DNA from 4 places in the Desulfovibrio aminophilus DSM 12254 genome. Region 1 is predicted to be linked to each of the others. Evidence: predicted binding sites of a transcription regulator. Region 1 holds the regulator's gene; each other region holds the start of a gene.
What was found. Region 1 encodes sigma-54, which starts transcription at its own class of promoters, with help from an activator protein. Its sites were predicted from a motif close to CTGGCACGGNNNNTGCTT; they were not measured.

Region 1 (7,457 bases):
GCGCAGTCCGCTCCCATCGCCGCGCCCACAGTGGAAACGAAGCCCCTGCCGGTTTCCAGCATCATCCCTTCGGAGATCAAGGCCGCCGCCATAAAAGTCTCCGTGCGCACGGCCCGGGCGGTCAACTCTCCGATTTCCGCCACGCTGGCTCCCGGCCAGCGCGTCCAGGCCGCCTTCCTCCGCGACGGCTGGTTCGCCGTCTTCAAGTTGGACGACAAGAACCTTGAAGAATCCAAGGCTCTCGGCTTCGTTCACGCCTCGGAACTGCTGCCCGAGACTCCCGGGGTGAAGCCCCTGGCCCAGCTTTCGACACCGGCGGCGTCTTCCAAATCGACGACGCCGGAGCCGACCGCTCCCGTCGCCTCGCGTTCCGAGATCACCGAGGCGGTCCAACCGGTCCCCGTGGTTCCCGGTGAAACACCGTCCGCCACGACAGAGGCCCAGACTCCGGTGAAAATCACCGCCGATCGGATGACCTATGTGGAGAAGGACCGCAAGGTGACCTTCTCGGGCAACGTCCAGGCCGAGCACGAAGGTTTGCATCTCTGGGCGACCACCCTTTCTGCCTACTTCACCGAGGCGGGCAAGGGCGCCAAGGACGTGGCCGACAACATCGAGCGCATCGTGGCCGACGGCGGTGTGAAGATGAAGAAGGAAAAAAGCGAAGGCACCTGCCAGACCCTGATCTACTTCGTGAAGGACGGCGTCCTGCGCATGGAGGGCAACCCCCGGCTGAACGACGGCGCCAACAGCGTCGCCGGGGAAGTCATCAAGTTCTACGTCAAGGACAACCGCAGCGAGGTGCTCGGCGGACAGAACAAACGGGTGGAAGCCATCTTCCGTGTGCCCGAGGGGGCGAAGAAACCCTGATGGCCGGTCTCATCGCCACGAACCTAAAGAAGCGGTACGGCAACCGCGAGGTGGTCCACGACATCCACCTGAATCTCTCTCCCCGCGAGGTGGTCGGTCTGCTCGGCCCCAACGGCGCGGGCAAGACGACCACCTTCTATATGCTCGTGGGCATCGTCCGGCCCAACGGCGGGGAAGTGCTCCTGGAAGACCAGCCCATCACCGACCGACCACTGCACGAACGGGCCCGTCTCGGCATGTCCTACCTGCCTCAGGAAAGCTCCATCTTCCGCAAGCTCACCGTGCGCCAGAACCTCCAGATCATCCTGGAGCAGTCCGCTCTCTCGCCGGAGCGGCAACGCAAGCGCGCCGACGAACTCATGGACCAATTCGGCATCAAGCGACTGGCGGACCAGCCCGCCATGTACCTTTCCGGCGGCGAACGACGGCGGCTGGAAATCGCCAGGGCGCTCATTCTGGACCCAAAGTTCATCCTCCTGGATGAACCCTTCGCGGGCATCGACCCAATAGCGGTCATCGACATCCAGGAGATCATCTCCATGCTCAAGAAGATGGGCATGGGCATCCTCATCTCGGACCACAATGTGCGCGAAACCCTGAATATCTGCGATCGCGCCTATCTGGTCTACGAAGGCACGATCATTCTCGAGGGCACCCCGGAAGAGATCGTGCGCGACAGCAAGGCCCGCCAGCTTTACCTGGGCGAAGATTTCAGCCTCTGACCGCCCAGCCTTTTCCGTTTGCCCGCCGTGCCGGCCCGATTTACATGCCTCGCCAGACTTGGTACACTTTTTTCATGTCGGCGGTCTTCATCGAAAAACCAATACGGACGGGGAGTTCCGCGAGATCCTTGGTTGCGCCGTCCGGGTGACTGTGGCACAATGAAGCCGTAACGTGAAAAAATAAGCTGAATCGGGCCGCCCAAACGGCCCATAAAGGATGTTTCGGGCGTCATGGGACTTGAACTGAGACAACAACTCAAGCTCTCGCAGCAGCTGGTCATGACCCCCCAGTTGCAGCAGGCCATCAAGCTGTTGCAGCTCTCGCGCCTGGAGCTGGTGGAAACGGTTCAGCAGGAGCTTCTGGAGAATCCTTTTTTGGAGGAAGCCGAGACCGAACGTTCGGACCTGCCCATGGAAGAAATGCCCGTGGAGGTGGACCAGACCACGGCCACGCCTGAAATGACTTCCCCGGAACGCAGCGAGGAGATGATCCGCAGCACGGACTGGGAGAACTACCTGGGCGAATTTTCCAGCATCTCCAAGCAGGCCCAGGTTCGCGAAACCGAGATACCGGAGGAGGGCGTCTCCTTCGAGGCCCGCTTGGCCAGCAAGCCTTCTCTGGACGGCCACCTGAGTTGGCAGATGCGCCTGTCGCACTTCACCCCGCGGGAACTGGACATCGGCGAGGCGGTCATCGGCAACCTGGATTCCGGCGGCTATCTGCATGCCGACATGGACGACATTCGGGCCATGGTGCCCGACGCCGCGGACGAGGAGATCGAGGCCGTCATCCACCGCATCCAGCGCCTGGACCCGGTGGGCGTGGCCGCGCGCACTCCTCGCGAATGCCTGCTCGTGCAGCTCGAGATCCTGGGCGAGACCGACCCCATCCTGCTCTCACTGGTGGACGAGCACCTGGAAGACCTCGAAAAGAAGCGCTACAAGCCACTGGCCCGCAAGTTCAAGATCGACATGGAGGAGCTCAAGCACTACCTGGAAATCATCCAGAAGCTTGATCCCATGCCCGGGGCCAACTTCTCCAGCACCGAGCCGCACTACGTCTCCCCGGACGTCTTCGTCTACAAGTACGGCGACGATTTCATCATCGTACTCAACGAGGATGGACTGCCGCGCCTTCAGTTGAACACCTTTTTCGCCGACTCCCTGTCCCAGACCGCGGGCAAGGAAAAGGACTACGTCCAGGAGAAGATGCGCTCGGCGGCCTGGCTCATGAAGAGCCTCTACCAGCGTCAGCGCACCCTCTACAAGGTCGTGGAGAGCATCGTGCGCTTCCAGCGCGAGTTCTTCGAGTACGGCGTGACCAAGCTCAAGCCGCTCATACTCAAGGAAGTGGCCGAGGACATCGGCATGCACGAGTCCACGGTCAGCCGCATCACCACGAGCAAGTACGTGGCCACGCCGCACGGCGTGTTCGAGCTGAAGTTCTTCTTCAACAGCGCCCTGGACCTGGAGGACGGCACCCAGGTCGGTTCCGAGAGCGTCAAGGCCCTGATCAAAAAGCTCATCGGCGAGGAGGATCCCAAGCACCCCCTGTCCGACGAGCGCATCGGGGAAATCCTCAAGGATCACCTCAAGGTGGACATCGCCCGCCGCACGGTGGCCAAGTACCGTTCGGCCATGAACATCGCCTCTTCGTCCAAGCGCAAGGACATTCTCTGACCCTTGGCCCGTACACTCCTTACTCGAACAGGAGGATACATATGAACATCTCCTTCAACTTCAAGAATTTCGACCCGTCCGAGCATCTCAAGGAATACGCCGAGTCGCGTTTCGAGAAGCTCTCCAAGTTCATTTCCGACGCCGAGGATCCCGAACTGCAGGTCAACCTCTCCGTGGAGAAGTTCCGCCACAAGGCCGACGTGGTCTTCCTGGCCGACAATCTGCATCTTTCTGCCTACGAAGAGTCCGAGGACATGTACTCGACCATCGACATGGTCTTGGACAAGCTCGAAGCCCAATTGCGCCGGATGCGCGAGAAGCAGAAGGACCGCCGCCGCGCGGGCCGCGAACGGGCAGTGAGCATGGGCGTGCTGACCTTCATCGAGGAATCGGGGAAGCGCACCCCGTCCATCGCCGAGATGGACAAGTACGAGCCCAAGCCCATGAGCGTGGACGAGGCCGCCATGCAACTGGAGTCCAGGAGTTACGACTTCCTGGTCTTCCGCAACTCTGAGACTGATGGCCTGAACGTCATCTACCGGCGCAAGAACGGCGACTTCGGGCTCATCGACCCTGGAATCTGAAATGCGGCTTTCGGAATACCTGTCGCGGGACTTGGTCCTCTCGGACCTCAAGGCCACGGCCAAGGCCGATGTTCTGGCGGAGTTGACGGCGTCTCTGGCCGCCCTGACCCCGCCGGTCGATCCGGACGAGGCCGTGGCCGTCCTGCTTGAACGCGAAAGCCTCGGCACCACCGGCATCGGGGACGGCATCGCCATCCCTCACGGCAAGCTGCCGGGGCTGACCCAGATCGTGGTTGTGGCGGGGCGGAGCATCCAGGGCGTCGAATTCGATTCCCTGGACTTCAAGCCCTGCCACATCTTCTTTCTCGTGCTGGCGCCCGAGCAGGTGGCCGGTCTGCATCTGCGCATCCTGGCCCACATTTCTCGACTGCTCAAGGACGACTCCTTCCGGCGGAGCTTCATCTCCGCTCCGAACAGCCAGGCCCTCTGGGACCTGCTGAACGACAGGTGAGGCGCTGGTGGGGGATACCCGAAGCTTCTCGGTCATCGTGGTCTCGGGTCTCTCGGGCTCGGGCAAGAGCACGGCCCTCAAGGTCTTCGAGGATCTGGGCTTCTTCGTCGTCGACGGCCTGCCCGCAAGCCTGACGCCCAAGCTGGTGAGTCTCTTCCGTGAGCAGGACAGCAAGCACCGGGGTCTGGTGCTGGGACTGGATCTGCGCCAGATGGACTTTCCCGAGGAGTGGCGCAAGGCTTTCGGAGAATTGAAGAAACAGGGCGTCCGGACGCACATCGTCTTTCTGGAGGCCAGGCTGTCCGAACTGGTGCGACGCTACGCCACCACCCGCCGACCGCATCCCCTGGAAAGCCGGAGCCTCGGCCTGGAGCAGGCCTTGGAGACTGAGAAGGTGCTCCTGGACCCTCTGCGCAAGCGGGCCGACCTGGTGATCGACACCACCAATTATTCCATTCACGACCTTCGCCGGACCCTGCAGGAGAAGTGGACCTCGCTGGAGCAGGAAGTGGGTGTGCTGCGGGTCCACATCATCTCCTTCGGCTTCAAGTACGGCGTCCCCATCGAATCGGATCTGCTTTTCGATCTGCGTTTTTTGCCCAACCCCTATTTCGACGAGAACCTCCGGCCCCTGTCCGGCAAGGACACAATCATCGCGGACTACGTTCTGGCCAATGACCCTGGGGCGACGTTCCGGAGTAAGTTCTTGGACTTTCTCTCCTATCTCCTGCCCTTGTACCTGGCCGAGGGACGCTATCGCGTGACCCTTGCCCTGGGCTGCACCGGCGGCCGCCATCGCTCTGTGGCGGTAGCCGAACTGGTCTGCGAAGCACTTCGGCGCACCGGATACGCCGTGACCCTGGAACATCGACACCTTGAACTGGGTTGAGCGACATGGCCAACAACGAGCGGATTGAGGAAAAGCACATCGGAGTGGTGCTGGTCACCCACGGCAACTTCGGTGAGACCCTGTTGGAGGCGGCCTCTCTGGTCCTCGGCCCCCAGGAAGGGTGCCGAGCCGTGAGCATGGCCGCCTCGGCGGGCATGGAAGAACTGGTGGAGGGCATCAAAGCCGCCGTGTCGGCCACGGATCAAGGCGCCGGCGTGTTGGTCATGACCGATCTCTTCGGCGGTACGCCCACCACCCTGTCTCTGTCCCTGTGCAAGTCGGCGGCACTGGAAGTCATCACCGGCGTGAACCTGCCCATGCTCCTCAAGGTGCTCCAAAGCCGGAACCAACCCCTGGCGGAACTCTCGGCGCAGGCAAAGAAGGCCGGGCAGCAGGGCATCGTCGTGGCCGGGGAGATCCTGCGCCGCAACCGCGCGGAAGGCTAGACATGTCCTTGGAATCCCTCTGGGTGCGCATCGACAACCGGCTGATTCACGGCCAGGTCATTGAAGCGTGGCTCCCTTATACCGGAGCCTCCACGATCATCGTGGCCAATGACGAAGTGGCCGGCGACAGCATCCAGCAGGAAATCATGTCCCTGGCCATCCCCCAAAACACCACCAGCCTTTTTGTGCATGTGGAACGCACCCAGTTGGCTCTGGTCCAGGCCATGTCCGGCCACCCCCTCGCCGCGCTGGTGCTCTTCTCATCCTGCGCCGACGCCCGTCGGGCCTTCGAGCGCGGATTCCAGTTCGAGAGCCTCAATGTCGGCAACATCCACTACAAGCCGGGTCGGCGCCAAATATCGCCCAGCGTGGCCCTCTCCACCGACGACGAGTCCTGCTTGCGCTTTTTTTCCCAACATGGGGTAAGCCTGGACTTCCGCTGCGTTCCCAACGACCCCGTGCAAGCGAGGTTCAAATGATGGACTTCACTCTCGGCAGCCTCGCCTGGTTCAGCGCGGTCGGTTTTTTTTTGTCCTCCTCGGGCTCTGTCGCTCCAGCTTGAACCTGGGGCTCGTTGAACGCCCCCTGGCCATCGGTTTTCTCTGGAGCCTCTTTGGAGGTGACTGGAGCACCTCCCTGGCCGTTGCCGTCTTCTATGAACTTTTCTGGCTCGACGCCATTCCGGCCGGAACATACATTCCCCCGCATCTTGCCGCCTCGACCACAGCCGCCCTGGCGCTTGTCACGCATTTCGGTCTGACCCATCCAGCCCAGATCGCCGTGCCGCTCGTCTTGACCATGCCGCTTTCCTGGCTGGGCGCCCGCCTGGAAGGCGCGCTGCGCGAATGGCAGAACCGGAGCTATAGCGCCATTCTCCAGTGGGCCCGGCATTCCGCCGACCCGGACCTGCCTCCCCGGCTGGTTCTTCGGGCGTTGCGCACGTCAGCGCTTTTTTCCTGGCTGTTCTTCTTTTCCAGCATCCTGGCCTTGGCCGTGCTCACGGACCTTTGCCTGCTGCGCTTCGGGCCGCAACTGGCCACGTCACGGCTGAGCTGGACCCCGTTGTTCCTGGCCGCCGGACTTGGCGGGGTGCTCTCCCTGCGATTACGCAAGGCCCAGGCCCTGTTCGCCGCCGGGGCGGTTCTGGTCATACTTTTCTCCTTCGCCGGGATTTTCTGACTTGTCGGTGTGCGAACTTTGTGATAAATCGAACGAGCTTTGTCTGGCCCTTGGTATCCCACGCGGGGTATTGAAAAAACAGGACACTATCGAGGAGGATGTCATGGCTATTTACGTTATCGGTCACAAGAATCCCGACACCGACACCATCGCCGCTTCCATCGCTTTCGCCGACCTGGCCGCCAAGGCCTATGGCGGAGAGTTCATCGCCGCCGCGCAGGGCGCCTGCCCGCCCGAGTCCGAGTTCGTGCTGAACAAGTTCGGCGTGAAGGCCCCCGAGCTGTTGACCGAGGCCGCCGGCAAAAAGATCGCCCTGGTGGACACCACCGACAAGGCTCAGTTGCCCGCCGACTTCGACAAGGCTGAAGTCCAGTACGTGGTCGACCACCACAAATTGGGCGACGTGACCACCTCCAACCCGCTTGAAATGTGGGTCTGGCCCGTGGGCTGCTCCTGCACCGTGGTCGCCGCCATGTACGACTACTTCGGCGTGGCCGTTCCCAAGCCCATCGCCGGAATCATGCTCTGCGCCATCCTGTCCGACACCGTCATGTTCAAGTCCCCGACCTGCACCGAGAAGGACAAGAAGGCCGTCGAGAAGCTGGCCAAACTCGCGGGCGTGGCCGACGTCATGGC
Region 2 (7,457 bases), on a different contig from region 1:
GGGGCTGCGGCAGAGGCCCAGCATGGCTTGGCGCTGGGCCGAAAAGTCGTGTTCGAGGAGGCGCGCGGCCTGGCGTAGGGGGACGGAGCAGGGAGGAATCTTGGAGGGCGGAGAGGGCGCGTCCCAAAGGACGCAGAGTTCGGCCAGCCAGGAAGGAAACTGGGCGAAGAAGCCCGGCAGATCCGGCTCGTCCGGCCGCAGGATGGCGGCGGCCGAGATGGCCGGAGCCTGTCCCGGGGCCGGGGGCGGCACGTCCAGGGGGCGGGAGGCGCTCAGGGTGCGTTGCAGGGCCGCCAGTCCGGCGCGTTCGGCGTCCGTGGCCTCGGGGTTGAGCGCGAGCACGGCGGCGGCCGGAGTGATCCCCGCCATGTCCATGAGGAAGAGCAGGGCCCAGGGCGAGGTGTCGGCCAGCAGGGCCAGGCGTGGATCGCGGCCAAGGCTGGGGAGCCCGCCCGCTTGGAGCGCGGCCCGGGCCGAGGCGGGGTCCAGGGTGCAGACGAGGAGTTCCACGGTCCCGGGCAGGGCTTCGGAAAGGGCCGAGGCCAGGGCCCCCGAGCCCAGGCCCAAGAGAACGAACGATTGCCGGCCGCTCTTCTCGGCCAGTCGCAGGCAGCGGGCCAGGGCCTTGTCCAGGGCTCCGGCGTCCGGCCGAGCGGGGGGGGCGGTTTCGGCGGCTCCGCTCCAGGCGAAGGAAAGGACTTCGGCGCCATAGGCTCGGAGCAGTTCCCGGTTCATCGGTTCAGCACCTTGGCGGCCAGGATTTCACGATAGATGTCGCCCAGGCGGGCGGCCAGGTCCTGGGCGCGGAACAGCCGCGCCGCCTTTGCCCGTCCGGCCTCGCCCATGTTTCGGGCCTCCTCGGGGTGGGTCAGCAGGAAGATCACGGCCTGGGCGTATTCCCGCGTATCTCGCGCCACCAATCCGGTGACGCCGTGCTCCACCAGTTCGAGTTGGGCGTTGTCGCGCGGCTCGGGGCAGGGGTGCGTGACCACCGGCAGCCCGGCGGCCATGGCCTCGGCGATGGCCAGGCCGAAGGACTCGCCCGTGTCGTTGGCGTGGGCCAGGAGGGAAATCGAGTTGAAGAATCCGGCCAGCTCCTCGTCCGAGGTCAGCGGCGGCAGGAACTCCGCGTTGGCCTCCAGGCCGTGGGTCCGCACATATTCCTCGGCCTCCGGGAGGCCGCCGACGATCCGATAGCGCAACCCGGGCAGGGCCTCGGCGGCAAGAGGCAGGAAATCCAGGGCCAGACGTGACCACTTGCCCGGGTCGGGGCGCGAGAGTCGACCGGCTGCCGGAGCCGAGAGGTCGCGCGGCGGGCAGGCCCGGGCGAAGAAATCCGTGGCCACGGGATTGTACAGTACGCCGTAGCGCGGCGGTTCGGCCGGAATGCCGGTGTGGGCCGCGAAGCGTTCGGCGCAGAAGCGCGAAACGAAAAGGGTGCGGTCCAGCACCTTGGCCGAAGGGCTCGGGTCGTGGCGACCGAAAACGTTGGTCTCCACGACCACGGGCACGCGGGCTGCGGCCAGTGGGCGCAGGAGCCCGGGCTCGGGCCAGCCCGCGCGGTGCAGATGGACCACGTCCGGTTTCCAGGCGCAGAGGGTCTTGAAGAGGTCCGCGCCGATATGGGTGGGGATTCCCGCTGCCCGGAGCAGGGGGCCACGCGGCCCGTCCAGCGGACTGTGGACCGCCACCTGAAAACCGCAGCGGTCCAGGTGCGTGGCGAAGAGTTGCATGACCTTTTCCGTGCCGCCGAGTCCCAAGGACTTGGCCACATGGAGTACGCGGATGGGGGCGGCCATGGCCTGTGGTGACACGGACGGCCCGGGAAGTAAACCGGATCAGCCCCTGTTGGAGGCGTAGGCGTTGATGGCCCTCAGCCGGTTCACGCCGGGCTGCTGGGTCGGGGAAGCGGCCGGCGACGCCGGAACGGGGGAAGCCTGCCTGGCGGGTTTGAGCGCCGTCGCGGCATTGTCGTTTTGGGGCAGGATTCCAGCCAAGGGCTGGGCCGGGGAGCCCATGAGGTCCAGGTTGTTGACCTGGGGCATCGGGTGAGCGGGTTTCGGCGTGGCGATGGACTCGTCGGCCAGGGGTGAGGCGCCGTGCAGGGCCGATGGCGGTCGCCCTTCGTAGCCTGGGATGATCTGGGCGAAGGCGGAGCGGATGCCGGAGAGGATGCCGACGACCTCGTCGATCAAGGCCGCATCCATCTTCAGGTTGGCCTTGAGCAGACGAGTGCTGCAGAAGAAATACAGGTTGTTCAGGTTCTTGGCGACGTCGCCGCCCTTCTCCTTGTTCAGGCTTTCGGCGAGTTCGCTGATGATGTCCAGGGCCCGCGAAATGAGGATGCCCTTCTCCGCGTAGTTTCGCTCGGCGATCTTGACCTTGGCCTGTTTCAGGAATTTGATGGCCGCGTCGTAGAGCATGAGCAGCAGGTCGCCCTGGGTGGTGGTGGTCACCTGGGTGGCGAGATAGGCCTTGGCTCCATTCTTCATGAACGATTGTCCTCCACGGGCAGATGGGACGGGCTACGAGCTGCTGCTGCTGGACAACTGCTTGATCGAGCTGGTCAACTGGCTGTTGAGCTTGTCGTAATAACCGAGCAGGGAGTCCAGCCGGGCGTACTTGTTCTTGAGCGTGGTCTTGTATCTTTCCAAGCGGGTCGTCTCGTAGTCGATCTTGCTGTCGATGGACTTGATGATGTCCTTGTAGTTGTTCTGCAGGATCGCCAGGGGGCCGTCGCTTTTGTCGGTCAGATCCTTGAGTTCGTCGGCGAGTTCTCCGGTCTTGCCGCGCTTGACCGTGACCATGCCGTCATAGGTGGAACCGGCGGTTCGCGAATCCAGCCGGATGGCCAGACCGGCCTCCGGGGTCGCCGCCGCGCCGGTGATTTCCCAGGCGCCGGAAATTTTGGCCGCATGGCCGTTGATGGTGGCGCTCTCAATGCCCGAGCCGTCGGCCTTGACCTTGACCTTGAGCTGGTATTCCCCGGGTTGGGTGGTGCCCTTGACCAGCGACAGGTACGAGAAGGCCGAGGATTTGCTTTCGCCCAGATCGTCCGCCGAGAAGAGCTTGGCCACTGCGGTCGGGTTGTTGGTCAGGGCTTCGTCCAGCTTTTCTTCGTCCAGCACGAGCATCCCCAAGGTGGCCGATCCGGTCTGGGCGTCGGTGCTGATGCCGATCTGTCCCAGGGAGACGTAGGTGTCTTCCGTCAGCCCCAGGGTGTTGTAGGAAATGAAGCCGACGCCCTTGTCGGCGACGATATTCTTCAGATTCTGGGAGACGATGTCAACGCCGTAGTTGCCGGTGAGCAACGAACCGGCCTTGTTCAGGTCGTCGTACTTGGTCAGTTCCTGGATCTTGGCGCGAACCGTGTTCATCTGGGTCACGAAGGTGCGGACGTTCTCCTTGACCGCCTCCAGGTCCGTGCCCACGGTCAGCGTGACGGTGGAACCGGGCGCGGAGTCCTTGAGGTTCAAGGTCAGACCCGTGATGACGTTGCTCACGCTGTTGGCGGCGTTGCTGATCCAGCCGCTTGTGGGCCAGCCATCCACACGGATCTGGGAGTTCTGGTTGTTCTGGGTGGTGGTCCAGTCGGCGGCCTTGAAGCCTGTCAGCGTGGTGCCCGCGCCGATGGTCAAGGATGCGCCCACGCCCAGATCCATGCCCCGGAATTGGACATAGTAGTTTGAGCCGTCGAAGATGGCCAGGGCCTTGACTCCGGGGTTCGCGGGCTGGTTGTTGATGAGGTTGACCAAACCATCCACGGTGGTGCCGGTGGGCACGGTGAGGTTGTAGGTGGTTCCCTTGTAGACATATTGGAGGATCTGGTCGCCGCCGGAGGAGTTGATCACCGAACTGCCGGCGCTGTAACCGGTGACGGTGGCCATGATCTTGTTCTGGGCCAACTGGTTGATTTCGACCTTGTGGGTGCCTTCCTCGGCCGCGCTGTCGGCCGTGGCCGTGAGCACGGTGGAATTGGTGCTCGAGGCGTTCTTGGTCAGGAATTCGTTCATGGTGTCCATCTTCTCCAGCGCGGTCTTGAGTGAGAGCATGGAGGTGTTCAGCTCCTGGAAGGCGGTGATCTTCTTGTCCCAGGTGGCCCGCCAGGTCTGGAGCTGGGTGAGATGGGCGCTTTCGGCCTTCACCAACCCGTCGATGAGCGAGTTGAAGTCCGTGCCGTTGCCCAGTCCGGTGAAGTTGATGTTGCCGGAGGTGTAGGCTGAAGTATAAGCGCTGATGGAAGAGGTGTCGTCGGCCATGCTGATTCCCTCGGGAAAATTATTCCGTGTCTGGTCCGCCCCCGGAAAGATGCAAGGCCGGTGCCATCAAAAAGGAAAGCCGGACCGCTCGGCGGTCCGGCTTTCCGTTAGAGGTTCATCGCTCAGCCGCCCGAGGCGCGTTAGCCGCCGATCAGGCTGAGGGCCATCCGCGGCAGGGAGTTGGCCTGGGACAGCATGGACACGGCGGACTGGGTCAGGATCTGCTGACGGGTGAACTCCGTCATCTCGGTGGCCACGTCCACGTCGGAGATCTGGGATTCGGCGGCCTGGACGTTCTCGGCCTGGATCTCCAGGTTGCTCACGGTGTTCTCCAGCCGGTTCTGGAGGGCGCCCAGGTTGGCGCGGATCTTGTCCTTGGACACGATGGCGTCCTGCAGGGCATCCAGGGTGGCCTGAGCCAGGGCCTGGGTGGAGATGGACTTGCCCGCGTTGGCGGCGGCGCCGGTGCCGGTCTTGGTGCCGGTGGCGTGGCCGAGACCCAGGGCGGAGGCCGTGGCCGTTCCGATGGAGATGTAGTAGTAGTCCTCAGCGCAGTCGTTGGCCGTGCCGAAGTGGACCTTCAGCGGGCCGGTGGAGACCAGGCCGGTGCCGTCGTGGCTGGAGTTCTCACCGGACAGGTTGCCGTTGAGCAGGTGAATGCCGTTGAAGTCCGTGGCGTTGGCGATTCGGGTGATTTCCGACGCCATGGCCTGATACTCCGAGTCGATGATGAGGCGCTGGTCCGAGTTGTAGGTACCGGTGGCCGCCTGGGTGGCCAGTTCCTTCATTCGGATCAGCTTCTCGTCGATGATCTGGAGTGCGCCGTCAGCCGTCTGGATGAGCGAGATGCCGTCGTTGGCGTTCCGGATGCCCTGCTGCAGCGACCTGATGTCCGAGCGCATGAGCTCGCGGACAGCCAAGCCGGCGGCGTCGTCGGCCGCGGTGCCGACGCGGAGGCCGGACGACAGGCGGCGGGTGGACACAGCGAGAGCGCCGTAAGAGCTCGAAAGGTTACGGCTCGCATTCATCGCCATCAAGTTGTGGTTGATAACCAGGGCCATGATTTCCTCCTTGAATGTTTTTCGGCTTCCATGCCTGTGCGGATCGGCGGCCGGGCACCACGCCCTTCACCTGTTCTCCGCTGGTGTCGCCTACCTGATCGGCCTGTCCTGGGAAAACTTTAGGAATCTTGATGAAAAATTATGGCCGGCCATGAGCGGAGCCGAAAACGCCTTGCGGACAAAGGGATGCCGCCCTTGCCCCGGGAACGGCGGCGCGTTACAGGGGGGCATGCACAAGCCCATGCGTTTCATCCAAAAAAAGGTGGCGGTGGCCGAGCCGGACAAAACCCGGACACACGGTTCCAGGCCGGTGCGCCCTTACCGGCCCGACGGAATCGTGTTCCTGGCCGGGGTGGCCGGATCGGGACGCGGCGATCTGGGGCGGCTGGCGTCGGAGCGGCTGGGCATCCCGTTCCGCTCTTATAAGGAATGGGCGGAAGCCGGGCGGGATCGGGCCGTGGTGGCCCTGGACGAAGCCGACATCGGGTTGGAGGGCGGCCCGGAGCGGGTGCGTTCCCTGGGCACGGTCTTCTATCTCATGAGCGGGGCTCCGGCCGTGGCCGAACGGCTGCTTCGGGAGCACCCGGACGAGGACGCGGACGGCCTGCGTGTGCGGGCCGCCGAACATTTTTTCGCCGCCGAGCCGGTATTCATGAGCACGCTGCATTTTCTGCTTCAGGGCTTCCGGCCGCTGGAGGAGCAGGTCCGGGAATTGCTGGACAAGCTCCGCCTGTAGCGCCCAACAGGAGAGCGCGAGGCCGTCTTGCCCAGGGGCGGCGTTTTGGGTACACCCGCCGGAAACCGCAAGCCAAGGGAGCCCCCATGCCGCAGAAGAAGCTCCGGGTCGAGCTGTTGGCCATGACCCCCGAGCCGTTGTCCCTGATCTACGCCGCCTTTCGCCAGTGCTACCACGCGGGATTCGTCGCCGACATGTGGCCCCGCCTGCTCTCCGGCGAGATCGGGCGGGAGAAGCAGGCCGAGTTCGTGCAGTCCGTCCTGGAGTCGGGACATGACAGCCCGGTGGAGCACGTCAGTTTCAGCTTCGCGGTGGAGGGCATCTCCCGGGCCTGTTCGCACCAGTTGGTGCGCCATCGGATCGCCTCCTATTCCCAGCAGAGCCAGCGCTACGTGGACGAATCCGACATGGACTACATCTTGCCGCCGGCCATCGCCAGGATTCCCGAGGCCCGGGAACGCTTCGAGACCCTCATGGTGGAGATCTCCGGGGCCTATCGCGAACTCAGGGGACTGTTGGCGGCCAACGGCCGGGGGGCGAAGGCCAATGAAGATGCCCGGTTCGTCCTGCCCCAGGCCGCCGAGACCAAGATCGTGCTGACCATGAACTGCCGGGCCCTGCTGCATTTCTTCAGCCTGCGCTGCTGCGCCCGCGCCCAGTGGGAGATCCGCGACATGGCCCTGGCCATGCTGGCGATCTGTCGGGATCGCCTGCCCGCCCTCTTCGCCGTCGCCGGGGCGCGTTGCGAACGCCTGGGCTACTGCCCGGAATCGGCCCGCTTCACGTGCGGGCGCTATCCGCTCCGGGATAACGGGGCGTAGCCGCCGATAATTCCGATTTTTCCGCTCGGAAGCCCGGCCCGGCCGCATCCGCCACGGATGTGTCGCTGTCCGGGCTCTTCTATTATTTTACTATTTATTTCATGCGTATATCTTTGTTCCTAACGGCTGTGGCGAGAACGTCGTCCCCGCGCGCCTCGGCGGGCAGAGAGGCTGCGGACTGGGGAATTTCCACTGCGGGGATTTTTTTGAACTCTAAATATAATATCTTTAATTTTAATATGTTAAGCGCGAAACCGGAAGCGTTTGCGAACATCCCGCGAAGTGTAATTGTAAACCTTTACTCTGATCGTATCTTAAAAAATAATGAAAGAGTTCAATTTCAGCTGAAAAATTCATTTTACCATGTTTAAAATGTTGTCAACTTGTTGTTGAAAAAAAACTGTTGCAGGCGGCAAAGCCCTTGTGACCGGATCGTTGCCTACTGGGGAGAGCGTGTGACGGTCGGAACCGAGGGATAGGACTAATAGCTTTTATATCAATGTGTTATGTTGTAGAGAAGCGAAAGGGAAAGCGACGGCGTCGGCCGTTTATTCGCGTTGTTGGCTTCCGACCGATTGCA
Region 3 (7,457 bases), on a different contig from region 1:
CGTGCTGGCCCTCTTCGCGCCCCCGGCCCTGCTGCTGGGCATGGTCGCCCCCTTCGCGGTGCGCCTGCGGCTGCTCGACCCGAGCCGGAGCGGCCGCACTGCGGGCGACCTCTACGCCCTGTCCACCCTGGGCAGCATCGCCGGAACCTTCCTGGCCGGATTCGTGCTCATCGCCTGGGTCGGCAGCACGAACATCATCCTGCTCATGGCCGCCGTGCTGGCCCTGGCCGCCACCTGCGTCCATCCGCCGTCCTGGAAACCCGGACTGGCCTCCCTGGGCCTCTTCCTGGCCCTGCTCCTGCTGGCTCGCGCGGCCGACGCCCGGCTGGCCCGGGGCGGCTTCCTGGACACGGACACGCCCTACGGCCGGGTCATCGTCTGCCTAGCCAAGGAAGAGGGCACGGACCGGCTCATGCGGGCCATGATCACCGGCCCCGGCGCGCGCCAGTCGGCCATGTACCTGGACGATCCCCAGGCCCTGGCCCTGCCCTACACCCGCTTCTACCGTCTGACCGGGCACTTCGTCCCGGACATGCGCGAGATGCTCGTGCTCGGCGGCGGGGGGTACTCCTTCCCAAAGTTCGCCCTGGCGGCCCACCCTGAGCTGCGTCTGGACGTGGTGGAGCTGGACCCCGGGGTCACGGCCCTGGCCCGGGAGCACTTCGGCCTGCGCGACGACCCGCGCCTGCGCGTGCTGGAGGAGGACGCCCGGACCTTCCTCAACCGCAACGGCAAGCGCTACGACGCCATCCTCTGCGACGTCTTCAACACCGACCACGCCGTGCCCTTCCACCTGACCACCGTGGAGACGGTCCGCCGCCTGCGCGCCTCGCTCACGGACAACGGCGTGGTGCTGGTGAATCTGCTCTCCTCCATGTCCGGCGACCGGGGCCGTCTCTACCGGGCGCTCTTCGCCACCTACGCGGCGGTCTTCCCCCGCGTGCGGGCCTACGCCGTGGAAAACCCGGCCGCCCCCGGACTGTGGCAGAACGTGATCCTGGCGGCCTTCTCCAACCCGGAGGCCGCCGACCGGCCCTCGGCGGACCCGGAGCTGGCGGCCATGCTGGCGGCCCGCGTCCCGGACCCGGAAACGGATCTGCCCGTGCTCACCGACTCCTACGCGCCCGTGGATCGCTACGCCGGACGGCCGCCGCGCCTGTCGGGATTTGACAGCCCGGCTCCGGGGAATTAGGGAACATCGGCGCGGCCACCGGCCGCCAGTCCCCACAAAAGGAGCGCGCATGGCCTCGACCGTCGACGAATTGACCGTGAATTATGAGGAAAACGGCGTCCTGCTCGTCAAGGAGCTGGACAAGGCCATCCTGTCCAAGGGCACCTGGGCGACCCTGCTCTTCCGCTACCAGGAGATGACCCGGGGCACCGGCGAATACGGCCCGGAGAAGTACGGCATCCGGCGCTACCAGAAGCGCAACGGCGAATACCGCCAGCAGTCCAAGTTCACCATCTCCAGCCCCGACCAGGCCCGCAAGATCATCGAGATCCTCCAGGGCTGGATCGGGGACTAGCCCTTCCCGGGGTCGAGCACCGTCTCCACCCCGGTCTCGGCCCGGACCCGCGCCAGGAAGGCCCGCACCTCGCCGTCCTGGTCCGGGCTGAAATTCAGCTGCAGAATCCCCTTCCGCCTGTCGGCCACGCTGAACAGCGCCAGATTGTCGTGGGCCTCCAGCAGGAACCGAAACAAGGCGATCCGGCTGGGCTCCAGGCGCACGTAGAGCCGCGACGACCACTTCGGCGGCGGTCCGGCGATTTTCCGGCGACCGCGCCTCATGCTTGGCTCCCGCGCCAGTCCGCCCCGTTCCGGGCCCGCTCCCGATCTTCGAACGCCAGCTCCCGCAGCCGGTCCAGGTGCTCCATATGCTTGGCGCAGAGCTTCAGGTCATTGCCGATGATGTTCCCCGCCCGTTTGCGTTCCACGGCCCCCGTCCCGGAAAATCCCGTCGCCTGATGATGCACGCAGGCCACCGTGCCGGTGTAGACCACCCGCCAGCCCGCCAGGCAGGCGGCCAGATCGTGGTCCAGGTCGTCGCCCTGGGAGGGGTTGAAGCGGATGTCGAAGCCCGGCAGTTCCCGCAGGGCCCGGCCCCGAAGCAGATGGCAGCAGCCCATGACCGACATGGTTTCGCGGGTGTAGTCGTAGAGCCCCAGGTCCAGGGCCCCCTCCGGGGCGTGGATGGAAAGCTTGAACAGGTCCGGCCGGGCCAGGGCCACGTTGCGGTACAGGTACTGCAATCGGGCGGGGTTCCCGGGGTCCAGAACCTTGCAGCCCACCACGCCGATGCCGGGGTCGGCCTCGGCCACGCTCAGAAAACGGCCCAGCCAGTCCGCCGGAATCTCCACGTCGTCGTCCAGGTAGGCCACGGAGTCGGCCTCGCGGCACTCGGGCAGGGCCGCCAGCCAGTTGCGCGCCGCCGGAGCGCCTACGTTCACCGGCAGGTCGACGACCTGGAAGTCGTTGTCCGGGAAAAGCGCCCGCGCCGTGTCGGCTACCCGGCGGCTATGGTCCGAGCAGCCGTTGAGCAGCAGGCGGACCTTGGCCGCGCCCAGGTCCGAGGCGGCCAGGGAAGCCAGGGTGCGCTCCAGCAGTGCGGCCTTGTTGAAGGTGTACAGGCAGACCACCACGGAGCGGTCCCGGATCAGCGCCGGGTCCAGGGGCGTTGGCCGGTCCAACTCGGCAAGGCGCAGGGCGATGGGCGTCTGGGACGGGTCCAGGGCAAGGGAGGCTCGCAGCATGGAGGCGGCCGCCTCGTATTCACCCGCGGACAGGCGCAAGGACGCGGCCAGGTTGCAGAGCGTCTCGTCGCGGACTGCCTGGGGCAGCCCGGCCCAGAGCGCGTCGGCCCCAGCCCGCAGGCCCAGGGTCGCGTGGTGGGCGAAGAGCCGGGCCCGCCACGCGGCCTCTAGCAGCCCGGGGCAGCGGAAGGAGGCCAGCCAGTCGCCCGGGGCGCGGCCGCGTCGCAGGTCCAGGTCCAGGAGCAGGTCCGCAACCTGGACATAGGAGGGATAGACCCGCAACAGGGTGCGCAGCACGGGCTCGGTCTCCAGGCGCTCGTCCGGTCCGTCCAGAGCCAGGATGTCCTTCAATCCGTCCGGCTCGGCGTTGAGCGAGGCCAAGAGGTCGGCGCGCACGGCGGCCTCGTTGTCCCCGGCGATGCGCGCCAGGGCGCGGGCGGTCTGCTCGTCGAAGGGTTCCAGCCTGAGCCGCTTGGCCAAAATCGCGGCCAGGGCGGCGACGATCCCGGGCATGGACCCGAGGTCGGGCTCGGCCGCCAGACGCGCGGCGTAACAGGAGCAGATGGTGGGGTCCAGGAGGAGCTGGGAACGGTGGTTGTCCAGGTGCTCCAGAACCTCGTCGCCGGAGAGCCGTTCCAGCTCTCCGCTCATGCCCCGGGCCAGGACCGTGAAATAGGCGGCGTGCATCTCCCCTCCCTTGGGGCGGCCCGGCGGTGGGCGGAAAAGGTGCGGGTGTATGCCGCGCGATGCGTCAAAGGACGCGGCAACCGTCTTCCGTGACCAGGACCATGTGCTCCCAGCGCACCCCGCCCCAGTCCGGCCAGTACAGGCCCGGCTCCACCGTGACCACCATGCCCGGCCGGAATACGTCCCGGCTCTGGCTCGACAGGCTGGGGGCCTCGTGGGTCTCCAGGCCCACCCCGTGGCCCAGGCCGTGGGTGAAGCGGTCGGCCACGCCGTGCTCCTCGAAGAAGCGCCGGACCAGATGGTAGGACTCGGCGATGGGCGCGCCCGGCCGGATGTATTCGATGGCCCGGCGCTGGGCCTCGCGCACGAGAGCCAGGACGTGGCGGAAGCGGTCCGAGGGTTCGCTCCCGAGCCAGAAGGTCCGGGTCTGGTCCGAGCAGTAGGCGTCCAAGCGGCCGCCCGCGTCCACGAGCACGAGCCCCTGCGCCGGCAGGCGGTCCTGGCCGGGCTCGGCATGGGGCAGGGCCGCGTTCACCCCCGCGCCCACGATGGTCGGGAAGGCCAGGCCCGAGGCCCCGCCCTCGCGGAAGAGCCGCTCCACCTCCCAGGACGCCTGGGCCTCGGTCATGCCCGGGACGAGCCGCTCGGGCAGGGCCAGCATGACCCGTTCGTTCAGGACGCAGGAGGCCTCCATGCGCCGGATCTCGTCCGCGTCCTTGATGACCCGCAGATCCTCCACCAAGCCCTCGGTGGGCGTCAGGGCGACGAACTCGCGCAGGCGCTCATAGTCGCGCACGCAAAGCGACCGGGGCTCGAAGCCCAAGGCGGGCGGATTCAGGGACTTGAGGAAGGCTCCGACCACTTCCATCTTGCGCGAGGAATAGATGACGATCTCATCGGGCCAGACCCGGCGGGCGGCCTCCTCGAAGCGGGGGTCGGTGAGCAGGGTGTCGCCGCCGTGGGCCGTGATCACCAGCCAGCCGGCCGACTCGTTGCACTGCGAGTCGGCCAGCTCGAAGCCGGAAAGGTACCAGCGGTTGGCGGCGTGGGACACGAGCAGGGCGGGCAGGCCCCGCGCCCGCAGACTTTCCTTGAGCGCCTGACGGCGCTGCTCGAAAACGATCACGTCCACGTCCATGCGTTACAGGGAATAGGTGCGCTCCGGCAGGCCCTGGACCATGCGTTCGGCCCATTCCACGCCCTGCATGACGGAATGGTCCATGTTGCCCACCTCGTACTTCCAGCCGCCGAAGCGGCCCCGGGAAAAGATTCCCTGGGCCTCCAGGCGCGGCTGTATGGTCTGTAGCGCCTGGTCGCGGGCAAGGCAAGGCACGGGATAGCCATAGTCCACCACCGTCTCCCAGCGGGTCAGAACTCGTTCGCCGTCTCCGGGGGCCATCAGGCCGCAGGCCGCGAGCCCGGCCTCCGTGCGGGCCATGAGCCCGGCCAATCTTTCCGGTTTGTGCGCCGAGAAGCTCGTCTCGCACATGAGCGCCCGCTGGTCCGGCGCGGCCGGGTTATTGGGCGAATAGTTGTGAAAGTTGGTGGTCCGATAGAAGGGCGTCTCCTCGCCGGGAAAATACATCCAGCAACGGCTGTCGGTCCTGCCCGAGGGCGGCAGGCCCACCCCGGCCACGTAGACCCCGTTGTGGACCAGGGCGGAGGCGGCCTCCACCAGCTCCGGCTCGGGATCGGCCAGCCAGCGCCCGGCCAGGAGATCCAGGGGCGCGGTGCTCAGGAGCGTCTCGTAGCGCACCTCCTGGCCGTCGGCCGTGCGCGCGGTCCGGTTCCGGGCGTCCAGCCGGACCACGTCCGCGCCGTAGCGCACCTTGTCCTCCACCCGGGCGGCCAGGCGGCGAAAAATTTCGCCCGTGCCGCCGCGCAGCGGGAACCTGAAGGTGTTGTTCGGGCCCCAGGCCACGTCGTCCAACTCCAGGAGGATGTTCTTGAGCACTCCCTCCAGGTCCACCACGCTCACCCGCTCGCCGATCCATTTGAAATCCATGCGTTCCGGCGGCGTGGCCCAGACCTTGAAGTTATAGGGCAGCATGAAGATGTCCGCGATGCCCCGGCCGAAAACGCACTCGATCCACTGTCGGAAGTTCTCCGGCCGCCCCTCGGGACGTTTGCCCGGCAGCAGCCCGCGCACGCAGTCCCAGCGTTCAGCCCGGGGCAGGTGGCGGACGTTGTTCTGAAAGGGATAGGGCACCCAGCCGCCGCAGGCGCGGACCCAGGACTCGCGCTGATGCTCCAGGTATTCCCCGGCCAGCAGGTCGTCCACCAGTTTGTCGAAATAAGGATAATGGGAGAAGAGGACGTGGCCGCCGATGTCCCAGGTGAACCCGGCCGCGTCGCGGAAGCTGGCCGACAGGCCGCCGGGGTGGGCATTTTTTTCCAGGACCAGGAAGGATTCCTGACCCAGCTCCCGCAGCCGATGGGCCGCGCCGAGCCCCGTGGGACCGGCTCCGATGATGAGGTGCTTGACTTCCACTCGTTTCTCCTCCGGGACGGTTCTACGTCGCGAAAGCCGACGCATCAAGTTCCGTGCCAGTCGCGCCGTCTCCCCTCGCGGGGCGGGAAAACGGCACGGGACGCTTCTCGTGTCACCCAGCTTTCTCTTTTCCGTCACATTAATGTAACGTGGGATTGCTAGAAAACCTTCATCCGAATTCGGCACGAACGTTTTCAAACCTCATCCCATTCGCGGAGGACGTTTCCATGAAGATCAAGATTGTGGCGCTCGCCGCCGCGCTGACCCTGTGTCTGTCCGGCCTGGCCTTCGCCGGCAGCGTCGAAGTCAAGGGCTCCACCACCGTGCTTCCGCTCATGCAGAAGTCGGCCGAAGCGTTCATGGCCCAAAACAAGGGCGTGAACGTCTCCATCTCCGGCGGCGGTTCCAGCGAAGGAGCCAAGGCCCTCATCGACGGCACCTGCGACATCGCCATGATGTCCCGCGACATGAAGGACAAGGAGATCGAGGCCGCCACCGCCAACGGCCGCGCGCCCAAGCTGTTCGTCGTGGCCTACGACTGCATCGTGCCCATCGTGCATCCGGGCAACGCGGTCAAGGATCTGAGCGTGGCCCAGCTCCAGGACATCTACGCAGGCAAGATCACCAACTGGAAGGACGTCGGCGGCGCCGACGCCCAGATCGTGGTCATCTCCCGCGACACCTCCTCCGGCACCTACGACTGCTGGGAGAACAAGGTCATGCATGACGGCGGCAAGAAGGAACGCGTCTTCCCCGGCGCCCTGCTCCAGGCCTCCAACGGAGCCGTGGTCCAGGCCGTGTCCAAGAACAAGCTGGCCATCGGCTACATCGGCCTGGGCTACCTGAACAAGGAAATCAAGCAGGTCAGCGTGGGCGGCGTCATGGGCGACGCCACCACGGCCCTGAACAAGACCTATCCCGTCTCCCGCGGGCTGAATCTCTACACCCCCGGCGAGCCCAAGGGCGACGCCAAGGGTCTGGTGGACTTCATGCTCTCCCCCGCCGGTCAGAAGCTGGCCGACGAGATCGGTTTCGTGCCGTTGAAGAAGTAGTCGGACGTCGACCCGACGTCCCGCCGGAACGGCCCGCGCCGTTCCGGCGGGTTCCGTCGTTCCGATGCCCATTCAGGATTTCCGGCTCCAACGCATCCGAGGTGTCCCGGTGAACCGTTTCCATCTGTCCGTCGGCATGCTCCTGGCCCTGGCCCTGGGCCTGTTCCTCCTCGGTCAAGCCGCCTCGCGACACAGCGAGGTCGAGAAGCTGGCCCTGCTCAAGGCCGACGTCCTGACCAAGTCCGGTGAGGAATACCCGAGCGTGGCCCGGGCCCTGCGCGAGATCCAGCGCAACGTGGAATTCGAGCTGACCGAACGGGCCAAGGTCGAGGCGGATGCCGCCACAGCCGAGGCCCGGCTCCAGGTTTCGCTGGAGGATCTGGAACGCCTGTCCAAGTATCTGCGCCAGGATCGGGCCTTCACGGCGGCCCCCCCCAAGGGCCAAACCGCCCTGGACGTGCTCGCCGGACTCGTCC
Region 4 (7,457 bases), on a different contig from region 1:
GCGCACCGTGACGGCCTCGCCGCGGGCGTCGCGGACCGGGAGGAGCACCTCGTAGCCTCGGGCGGTGGCCCGGGCCAGGGGCAGGAGCATGCCCACGCGGGCCTCGAAGCGGAACAGGCCGTGTTCGTCGGCCAGGGGCACCCGGTCGCGGGTCACGGTCACCAGGGGGGCGGACTGGAACTTCTTGCGGAACTCGGACCCGGCGAAGGCCACATCGGCCAGGGGCACCCAGCCCGAGGCGTAGCGGCAGTGGGCCAGGGCGAAGGCCCCGTCGGCCGAGAGGTGCGAGAGGTAGAGCGGGGTTCCGGCCCAGATCGCCGTGTTTTGCAGATAGTCGAAGGGGAAGCCTTCACCCGGCAGGTGGCGGTTGAGGAAGGCCGGTTCCAGGGTGGGCAGCACCCGCAGGGAGGTATGCACAACGGCCACGGCCGGGCGGCCGAAGTTGGGGAAGTCCTCGGGCCGCGAAAGACGGCGCATCTCGGCCATCCAGGCCGGGCTCCGGCGCAGGAGATTCTCCCCGTAGACCTTCTTGGCCGCGAAGTGGTTCAGCCCCCAGAAGGCGTCCCCGGGATCTTTGGGCGGGGAGGTGCGTTCCCAGGGCGCGAAGTGGCCGGTCAGAAAGCCGCGCAGCATCCCGGCCTGGACGTCCGGCGTGAACACGGAACGGCCGCCGTCCGGGCCGAGATAGGCGAAGAGATCCTGGGGCAGGTCGGTCACGTCCCGCACTTCCGGCGGGTCTGGCGGAACCAGGGGGCCCTTGGCCGCGCAGGCGGAGAGGAGCAGGGACAGGCAGAACGCCAGGATCGCGGCCCGGGAACGGGAACTGACTGGGATGGAGCGCATGGAGGCCAATCCTAGCAGATTCACCCTGGCGGCGAAAGTCCCGCCTTTTTCGTTGAGCGCGACGGCGCTTGGGGATAGGATGCCGCAATTCATTCGCCGAGGAGGAAAACGCATGCGTCTCATCCGATTGCTGGCCCTCTTGCTTTGTCTCGCCGCCCCGGCGGCCGCCCTGGCCGCCGACGGCCCCGCCCCGGTGGTGGTCTTCGAGACGAGCAAGGGCATGATCTTCATCCAGCTCGACAATCAGAAGGCCCCCGTGACCACGGCCAACTTCCTGAAGTACGTGAACTCTGGATTCTACGACGGAACCATCTTCCACCGCGTGGTCAACAACAAGGGCATGGGCATCGTCCAGGGCGGCGGCTACGACGCCGCCTTCCGCCAGAAGCCGACCATGCCGGCCATCGCCTGCGAGTCCCGCAACGGGCTGGAGAACAAGGCCGGAAGCATCGCCATGGCCCGCACCGCCGACCCGGACAGCGCCACCTCGCAGTTCTTCGTCAACGTTCGGGACAACGACTTCCTGAACTTCCGTTCGGCCACTCCCGAAGGCATGGGGTACGCCGTGTTCGGCCGGATCATCCGGGGCATGAACGTGATCCAGGACATCGCCAATCTGCGCACCACGCCCCGGGGCATGATGGACGACGTGCCCGTGGAGCAGGTGGTCGTGCGCAAGGCCTACCTCTACAAGGAACCCTGAGCCCCTTTTCCCGCATGAAGCGAAAAGGCCGGGCCCGCGAGGGTCCGGCCTTTTTGGGTTTCGCCCGGCCCGGCGTCAGCCCAGGGCGCGGCGGACATATTCACGCAGGTCTCCGGCGACCAGGGGCTTGGCCAGGAAGAAGGTGGCCCCGACCTTGAGCAGCCCGGCGATTTCCTTCACCCCGACCACGGCGGACATGATGATCACCGGCATGTCGCGCAGCGCGGCGTCCTCCCGCAGGGCCAGGATGAGCTGGCGGCCGTCCATTTCCGGCATCATGATGTCCGTGAGCAGGAGTTGGAAGTCGTTGACCCGGATGGCGTCGTAGGCGTGTCGCCCGTTGGGGCTGACGAAGGCCGAGTGGCCCATGTCCTCCACCAGCCGGGCGGCCAATTTCTGGGAGATGCGGTCGTCTTCCGCGATGAGGATCTTGGCCATGCTGCGTTCCCGTGCCCGTCCGTGTTTTCGGCTTCGGCGCTCGGAGCGGGTGTTCTCTGTCCTTTTTGGCAGAGATGGACGGAAGTGACAAGCGGGACGCCCGGGGAGGCGGGCGAAAAAAAGCCCGTCCCGGGGGCGGGACGGGCGGGACGCCTTCGGCGTCGTGACGTTTAGATCTTCTCGACGAGCATGGTGTCGTCAAAATCGGGCACCAACCGGTATCTGGCGCCGCCGGCCTCGAATTCGTGCTCCATGCCCGGAAACAGTTGCAGGCTGGCGTTGAATTCGTCTCCGAAGAAGATGTCCTTGGCTTCGCCGTTGCTGTCGAAACGGACGGACTTGCCTCCAGCCAGGGTGACGATCTCGCCATGATGAATGCGAACGGGAAGATCCGCCTCGGTGTAATCCATGACTCTCCCTCCCTTTTTGAGTGCTTTGGTTTGTTTATATCCCTCCTCGCACGGCATGTCCACTTCTTCACAAGAGAAAAACGGTTCCGTTCGCGATTCGGAGGGGAGTTCCGGGGGGATGTTCCATCTTGGCACGGACCTTGCCTTTGTCGGGGTGGAGGAATTTTTTGCCGGACGTCCGGGCCGATGGCCCGACCTCCGCAAGTCCCGGTGGGGTCGCCGGGAAAGGAGCGCCTTCATGGGTTTCAGCGCGATGTACGTGGGCGCCACGGGAGTCACCTCCCTGAGCCAGAAGATGTCGGTCATCGGCAATGACCTGTCCAATGTGGACACCATTGCCTACCGGGGCAGCGACGTCCTTTTTCAGGATCTCATGAGCCGGTACGGGACCGTGGGGCAGGTGCTCTCCAACGACACGGGCGCGGCCTTCCAGATGGGCATGGGCGTGGGCGTGGCCGACGTGCGCATCGATCTCAATCAGGGATCGTTCAAGGACGGCAGCGCGAACACGGACATGGCCATCGACGGCAAGGGCATGTTCCGCGTGGTCAGCCAGGACGCCGGCACGTCCTATTACACCCGGGCAGGAAACTACCGTTTCGACAACGCGGGCTATCTGGTCGATCCCCATGGGAACGTGCTCCAGGGGCGGGCCATCGACCGGACCACCGGCGAGGTCTCCGGCGGCGTCACGGACATCGTGCTGCCGTGGGAGGATGCGACCATCGACGGCGTACCCACCCGGGTCGTCAGCTCCCCGCCGAGCCCCACCACCCGCCTGAATCTCCAGTTCTCCCTGGACAAGAGCGAGACCGACCACAGCACGAGCGCCACCGATCCCTTCTTCGCCCTGGCCGGGCTCTGGGATGGCGCCGCCGACCCGCCGCTGGCCGGAAGCAGCTACGCCTACTCCAGCTCGATCAACATCTACGACGCGCAGGGCAACGCCCAGCCGATGACGCTTTATTTCGACAAGGTGGACGTCACCCCGAGCGACGGCAACACCTATTGGGAATTCATCGCCACCGTGGACCCGGCCGCCGACGGCCGCGCCGGGATGACCGGAACCTCCGGGGCCGGCCTGCTCATGATGGGCACGCTGACCTTCAACAGCTTCGGCCAGTTCGTGGGGCAGACCTCCTACACCTATGAGGGAGCCGGTGACTCGTCGCTTCTGAGCAACTGGTCGCCCGCGGCCTTTTCCGCCGACGGCTTCCCGACCATGACCGCGACCTTTCTGGGCCTGGCCAGCGGGGCCGGAGCCGGAACGACGGGACAGACCATCGCCCTGAACCTGGGCCTGGGCAGCGCGACGGGCGGTTGGACTGGGCTGGCCTCCAACGCCTCGGCCGCCTCCGTGGGGACCAGTGTGGCGAATCTGCCAAATCTGGCCTCCATCGCCGAGCAGCCCAACGCCACCACCGGCTACGGCGACTCCCTGGCCACCCTGAGCGCCAGTCAGGATGGCCACGCCACCGGCTATCTCCTGGACGTTTCCGTGACCAGCGAGGGCTACGTGCGGGCGATCTACTCCAACGGCGAGGAGGAAAACCTCTACCAGATCCCGCTGTACACCTTCACCAACGAGTACGGCCTGCGGCGCGAGGGGTCGAACCTGTTCACCCAGACCGTGGAGTCCGGCTCGGTGGTCGAAGGCACGGCCGGGACCGGCCCGCGCGGCAATATCCAGGGCAAGAGCCTGGAACAGTCCAACGTGGACATGACTGAGGAGTTCGTGGACATGATCGTCACCCAGCGCGGGCTGCAAGCAAATACCAAGGTGGTCAGCGCCGCGGACGCCATGTTGAACACGGCCATCAGCATGAAGCGCTGAGAACGGAAAAAATGACGCCGGGCCCATTCCGGAAAGGGGTGGGCCTCTTTTCTTTTTTTTCATCCAGGGTTAGAAAGGCAGTTGACTTCGTGCCTGGATGGAATACGAATTAAAGTGATGCAAATGGTCATCAGCGAGAAAGGAGTTGCCCATATGAAGTCCAAGTTTGCCGTCCTGTTGGTGTTCCTGGCCATGGCGCTGCTGCTTGCCGCGGGCTGCGCCAAGAAGAAGACCGCCGCTCAGCCCCAGGCCGTGGTCATCGAGGATACCACTCCCCCGGCCGCGCCCGAGCCCTACACGCCTCCGGCGGTGGACGAGGATGCGCTCAAGGCCGAGCAGGCCATGCAGGAACTGGCCACCCCCATCCATTTCGACTTCGACAAGTCCGCCATCCGCGCGGGTGATGACCGAGACCGGCTTCAGAACAAGGCCGTGATCATGCAGCGCTACCCCGTGGTTTCCGTGACCATCGAGGGGCATTGCGACGAGCGGGGCACCAACGAGTACAACATGGCTCTGGGTTCGCGCCGCGCGGATTCGGCCAAGGAGTATCTGAAGGTGCTGGGCGTCGATCCCTCCCGCGTCGACACCGTGAGCTACGGCGAGGAGCGCCCCGTGGACCCGGGCCACAACGAGGCCGCCTGGTCCAAGAACCGTCGCGACGAGTTCGTGGTTCGCCGCTAGTCGGCGACGTGTTCCGCTTTCAACACGAAAGGCCGACGGTTCGCCGTCGGCCTTTTTTTGTCCGCGAGGCGCGACCGGGCTTTTCAGCGATCCGGTCCCAGGCTAATGTTCAGCCCAAGCGGGAGGATGGGAATGGACAACGCGCGCCGGGCGTTCTGCATCGTGGTTTTGGCCCTGTTTTGTTGTTCCTGTGGTGGGCGTTCCCCGGGCGGCGGAAAGGCCGTCACGCCCGTGGCCTCCTCGGACCAGTGTCTGCTGGTGCTGGCGGAGGATTGGGATTCCACCCAAGGGACGCTGTCGCTCTTCGAGCGTTCCTGGACCGGGAGCTGGAAAGCCGTCGGTCCGGGGGTTCCTGTGTTCCTGGGGCGCAAGGGGCTGGGGTGGGGCCGGGGCCTGCACCCGGAACAGACCGAGGGGCCGCGCAAGGCCGAGGGGGACGGCCGGGCCCCGGCGGGCATCTTCACTTTGGACTCGGCCTTCGGCCGGGCTCCGCTCGCGCCGCAGCTCAAGACCTTTCCCTTCCTCGTGGTGAACGGGCAGACGATCTGCGTGGACGACGGCGTGTCCTCCCGCTACAACACGGTATTCCAGGCCGATCAGGTCCCGGTGAGGAACTGGGACAGCTGCGAAAACATGCTGCGTTCCGACGCCCGCTACGACCTGGGTTTGCTGGTGGGCCACAATCCACCCCCGGTCGTGCCCGGGGGCGGCTCGTGTATCTTCATGCACCTGTTTTCGGAGCCTCCGCTGCCCACCTCCGGCTGCACGTCCATGGCGCGGCCCGACATGGAACGCCTGCTGCGCCGCCTCGACACGGTCAAGCGGCCGGTCTTGGTGCAACTGCCCCGGGCCGAGTACGGCCGGCTCAAGACGGTCTGGGGACTGCCCTAGCCGAGCCCGCGCTGCGGCTCGGACGTCTTCCTCTTCCCCTTGGGGCATACGCGGGGCGGCGCATGTCCGCTCGCCTGACCCGCCGATCCGGCGAGGTTGTTTGCCGGCTCCTGCTTGAGGCGCGAACGGCATCGCTTTGTTCGATGATGCATTTCGCAAACATGGACCCGCGCCCCAGCCGGGTCGGGATGTTTCGCGCGCCAAACCCCATCCAAGATATATTCATTCAATAAAACAGGACTCCTGGATGAGATGCTCCAACGCGGAGCGCGATCCCTGTTGACATGAATACTGTTTTGGTTCATTTTGAATTCAAGTTGAATCAAAATTGAATTCCGATCAACTCGCTCGGCGCGAGATGAGCCTGGAAAACTACGGACACCATGTCGCCCGGGCCGATTCCGAGAGGGGGAGAGAGCGTGGATTCCGAGAAATTGTTGCGCATCATTCGGGGTGAACTGGTCGAGACCACCGGATGCACCGATCCCGGGGCCATTGTCCTGGCGGTGGCCGTGGCCGCCCAGGCCTTGGGGCGGACCCCGGGCGATGTCGAGGTCGTGCTCAGTCCCGAAGTCTACAAGAACGCGGTGAGCGTCGGCATCCCCGGCACGGGCCGTCGCGGAGCCGAACAGGCCGCGGCCTTGGGCGTCGAGATGGCCGAGTACGCCGACGATGGGCTGGCCATTATGAACCGCGTGACTCCGGAAAAAGTGGCCGCTTCCCTGACGCACCTGGAACAGGGAGGTGTGCGCGTGGGCTACGCGGGAGACTGCCCGGACAAACTCTACATTCAGGCCCGTGTGCGCGCCGGGGCGGAGGAGGCCCTGGCCGTGATTCAGGGCGACTACGACGCCGTGTCGCGGTTGGAAAGAAATGGCCGGGAATTGCCCCTGACGAGGGTTGTTTCGGCGGCGCCTGAAACGCTTGCCGAGACCTTCGACATCGAGGAGGCGTTGGACGCCCTTGAATGCATCCCGTTGGACGAACTGGAGTTTCTGCTGCGCGCCGCGGAGATGAACAAGGCCGCCGCCTCCGATCTGAAAGATTTGCGTTTCGGCGGGGCCCTGGCGAGGATGACCGAGGGACTCGCGGGACGCCACGCCTGCGCGGCGCTCGGCAAGCTGTACACCGGGGCCGCCGTGGAGGCCCGCATGTGTGGGCTGGTGCGTCCCATCACGGCCATCGCCGGCAGCGGCAACATCGGCATCATCGCCCTGTTGGGGGTGTTGGGCGCGGGCGAGGGCCTGGAGGCCTCCCGCGAGGAACTGATCCGGGCGCTGGCCGTGAGCACCGTGGTGACCATCACGGTGAAACGCATCCTGACCCGTATGACCAATGTCTGCGGCTGCACCGTGGCCGGAGCCTCGGGCGTGGCGGCCGGCACGGTCTCCCTGCTGGGAGGAAGCCGGGTGAGGATGGACGAGGCCATCCAGGCCGTGCTCGGGGCCTTCAGCGGCGTGGTCTGCGACGGGGCCAAGGAATCCTGCGCCTACAAGGCCTCGGCCACGGCGGGCAGCGCCATTGAGTATGCCTTTTTCGCCGTGGGCGACGGAGTGGCCATCCCCCAGGGCATGGGCGTGGTGGGCTCGACCCTGGCCCAGACCTTGGCCAACCTCGGCAAACTCAACGAGCAGGGTATGCGCGAGGTGGGCTC

Region 2: the regulator sigma-54 is predicted to act here: its motif matches at 4,309-4,326, upstream of fliD (flagellar filament capping protein FliD).
Region 3: the regulator sigma-54 is predicted to act here: its motif matches at 5,972-5,989, upstream of H587_RS0113775 (protoporphyrinogen/coproporphyrinogen oxidase).
Region 4: the regulator sigma-54 is predicted to act here: its motif matches at 2,523-2,540, upstream of H587_RS0105955 (flagellar hook protein FlgE).

The regions. Positions count from the first base shown of each region.
Region 1 covers NZ_AUMA01000006.1:296,950-304,406, reverse strand. The annotation lists gene H587_RS19490 (LptA/OstA family protein) at 1-870, shown strand, start outside; gene lptB (LPS export ABC transporter ATP-binding protein) at 870-1,592, shown strand; gene rpoN (RNA polymerase factor sigma-54) at 1,824-3,272, shown strand; gene hpf (ribosome hibernation-promoting factor, HPF/YfiA family) at 3,314-3,856, shown strand; gene H587_RS0103460 (PTS sugar transporter subunit IIA) at 3,858-4,307, shown strand; gene rapZ (RNase adapter RapZ) at 4,315-5,196, shown strand; gene H587_RS0103450 (PTS sugar transporter subunit IIA) at 5,202-5,642, shown strand; gene H587_RS0103445 (PTS sugar transporter subunit IIB) at 5,645-6,121, shown strand; gene H587_RS0103440 (PTS sugar transporter subunit IIC) at 6,147-6,821, shown strand; gene H587_RS0103435 (manganese-dependent inorganic pyrophosphatase) at 6,925-7,457, shown strand, end outside.
Region 2 covers NZ_AUMA01000010.1:228,230-235,686, reverse strand. The annotation lists gene H587_RS17915 (glycosyltransferase family protein) at 1-735, opposite strand, end outside; gene H587_RS0108915 (glycosyltransferase family 4 protein) at 732-1,799, opposite strand; gene fliS (flagellar export chaperone FliS) at 1,839-2,492, opposite strand; gene fliD (flagellar filament capping protein FliD) at 2,526-4,259, opposite strand; gene H587_RS0108900 (flagellin N-terminal helical domain-containing protein) at 4,400-5,320, opposite strand; gene H587_RS0108895 (hypothetical protein) at 5,562-6,056, shown strand; gene thyX (FAD-dependent thymidylate synthase) at 6,143-6,877, shown strand.
Region 3 covers NZ_KE383875.1:269,601-277,057, forward strand. The annotation lists gene H587_RS18795 (fused MFS/spermidine synthase) at 1-1,192, shown strand, start outside; gene H587_RS0113755 (hypothetical protein) at 1,242-1,526, shown strand; gene H587_RS0113760 (DUF4911 domain-containing protein) at 1,523-1,789, opposite strand; gene H587_RS18800 (glycosyltransferase family 2 protein) at 1,786-3,438, opposite strand; gene H587_RS0113770 (M24 family metallopeptidase) at 3,503-4,564, opposite strand; gene H587_RS0113775 (protoporphyrinogen/coproporphyrinogen oxidase) at 4,580-5,929, opposite strand; gene H587_RS0113780 (PstS family phosphate ABC transporter substrate-binding protein) at 6,157-6,981, shown strand.
Region 4 covers NZ_AUMA01000008.1:163,379-170,835, forward strand. The annotation lists gene H587_RS0105935 (SH3 domain-containing C40 family peptidase) at 1-843, opposite strand, end outside; gene H587_RS0105940 (peptidylprolyl isomerase) at 956-1,546, shown strand; gene H587_RS0105945 (response regulator) at 1,622-1,984, opposite strand; gene H587_RS0105950 (hypothetical protein) at 2,155-2,394, opposite strand; gene H587_RS0105955 (flagellar hook protein FlgE) at 2,633-4,228, shown strand; gene pal (peptidoglycan-associated lipoprotein Pal) at 4,382-4,912, shown strand; gene H587_RS0105965 (L,D-transpeptidase family protein) at 5,045-5,803, shown strand; gene H587_RS0105970 (L-serine ammonia-lyase, iron-sulfur-dependent, subunit alpha) at 6,223-7,457, shown strand, end outside.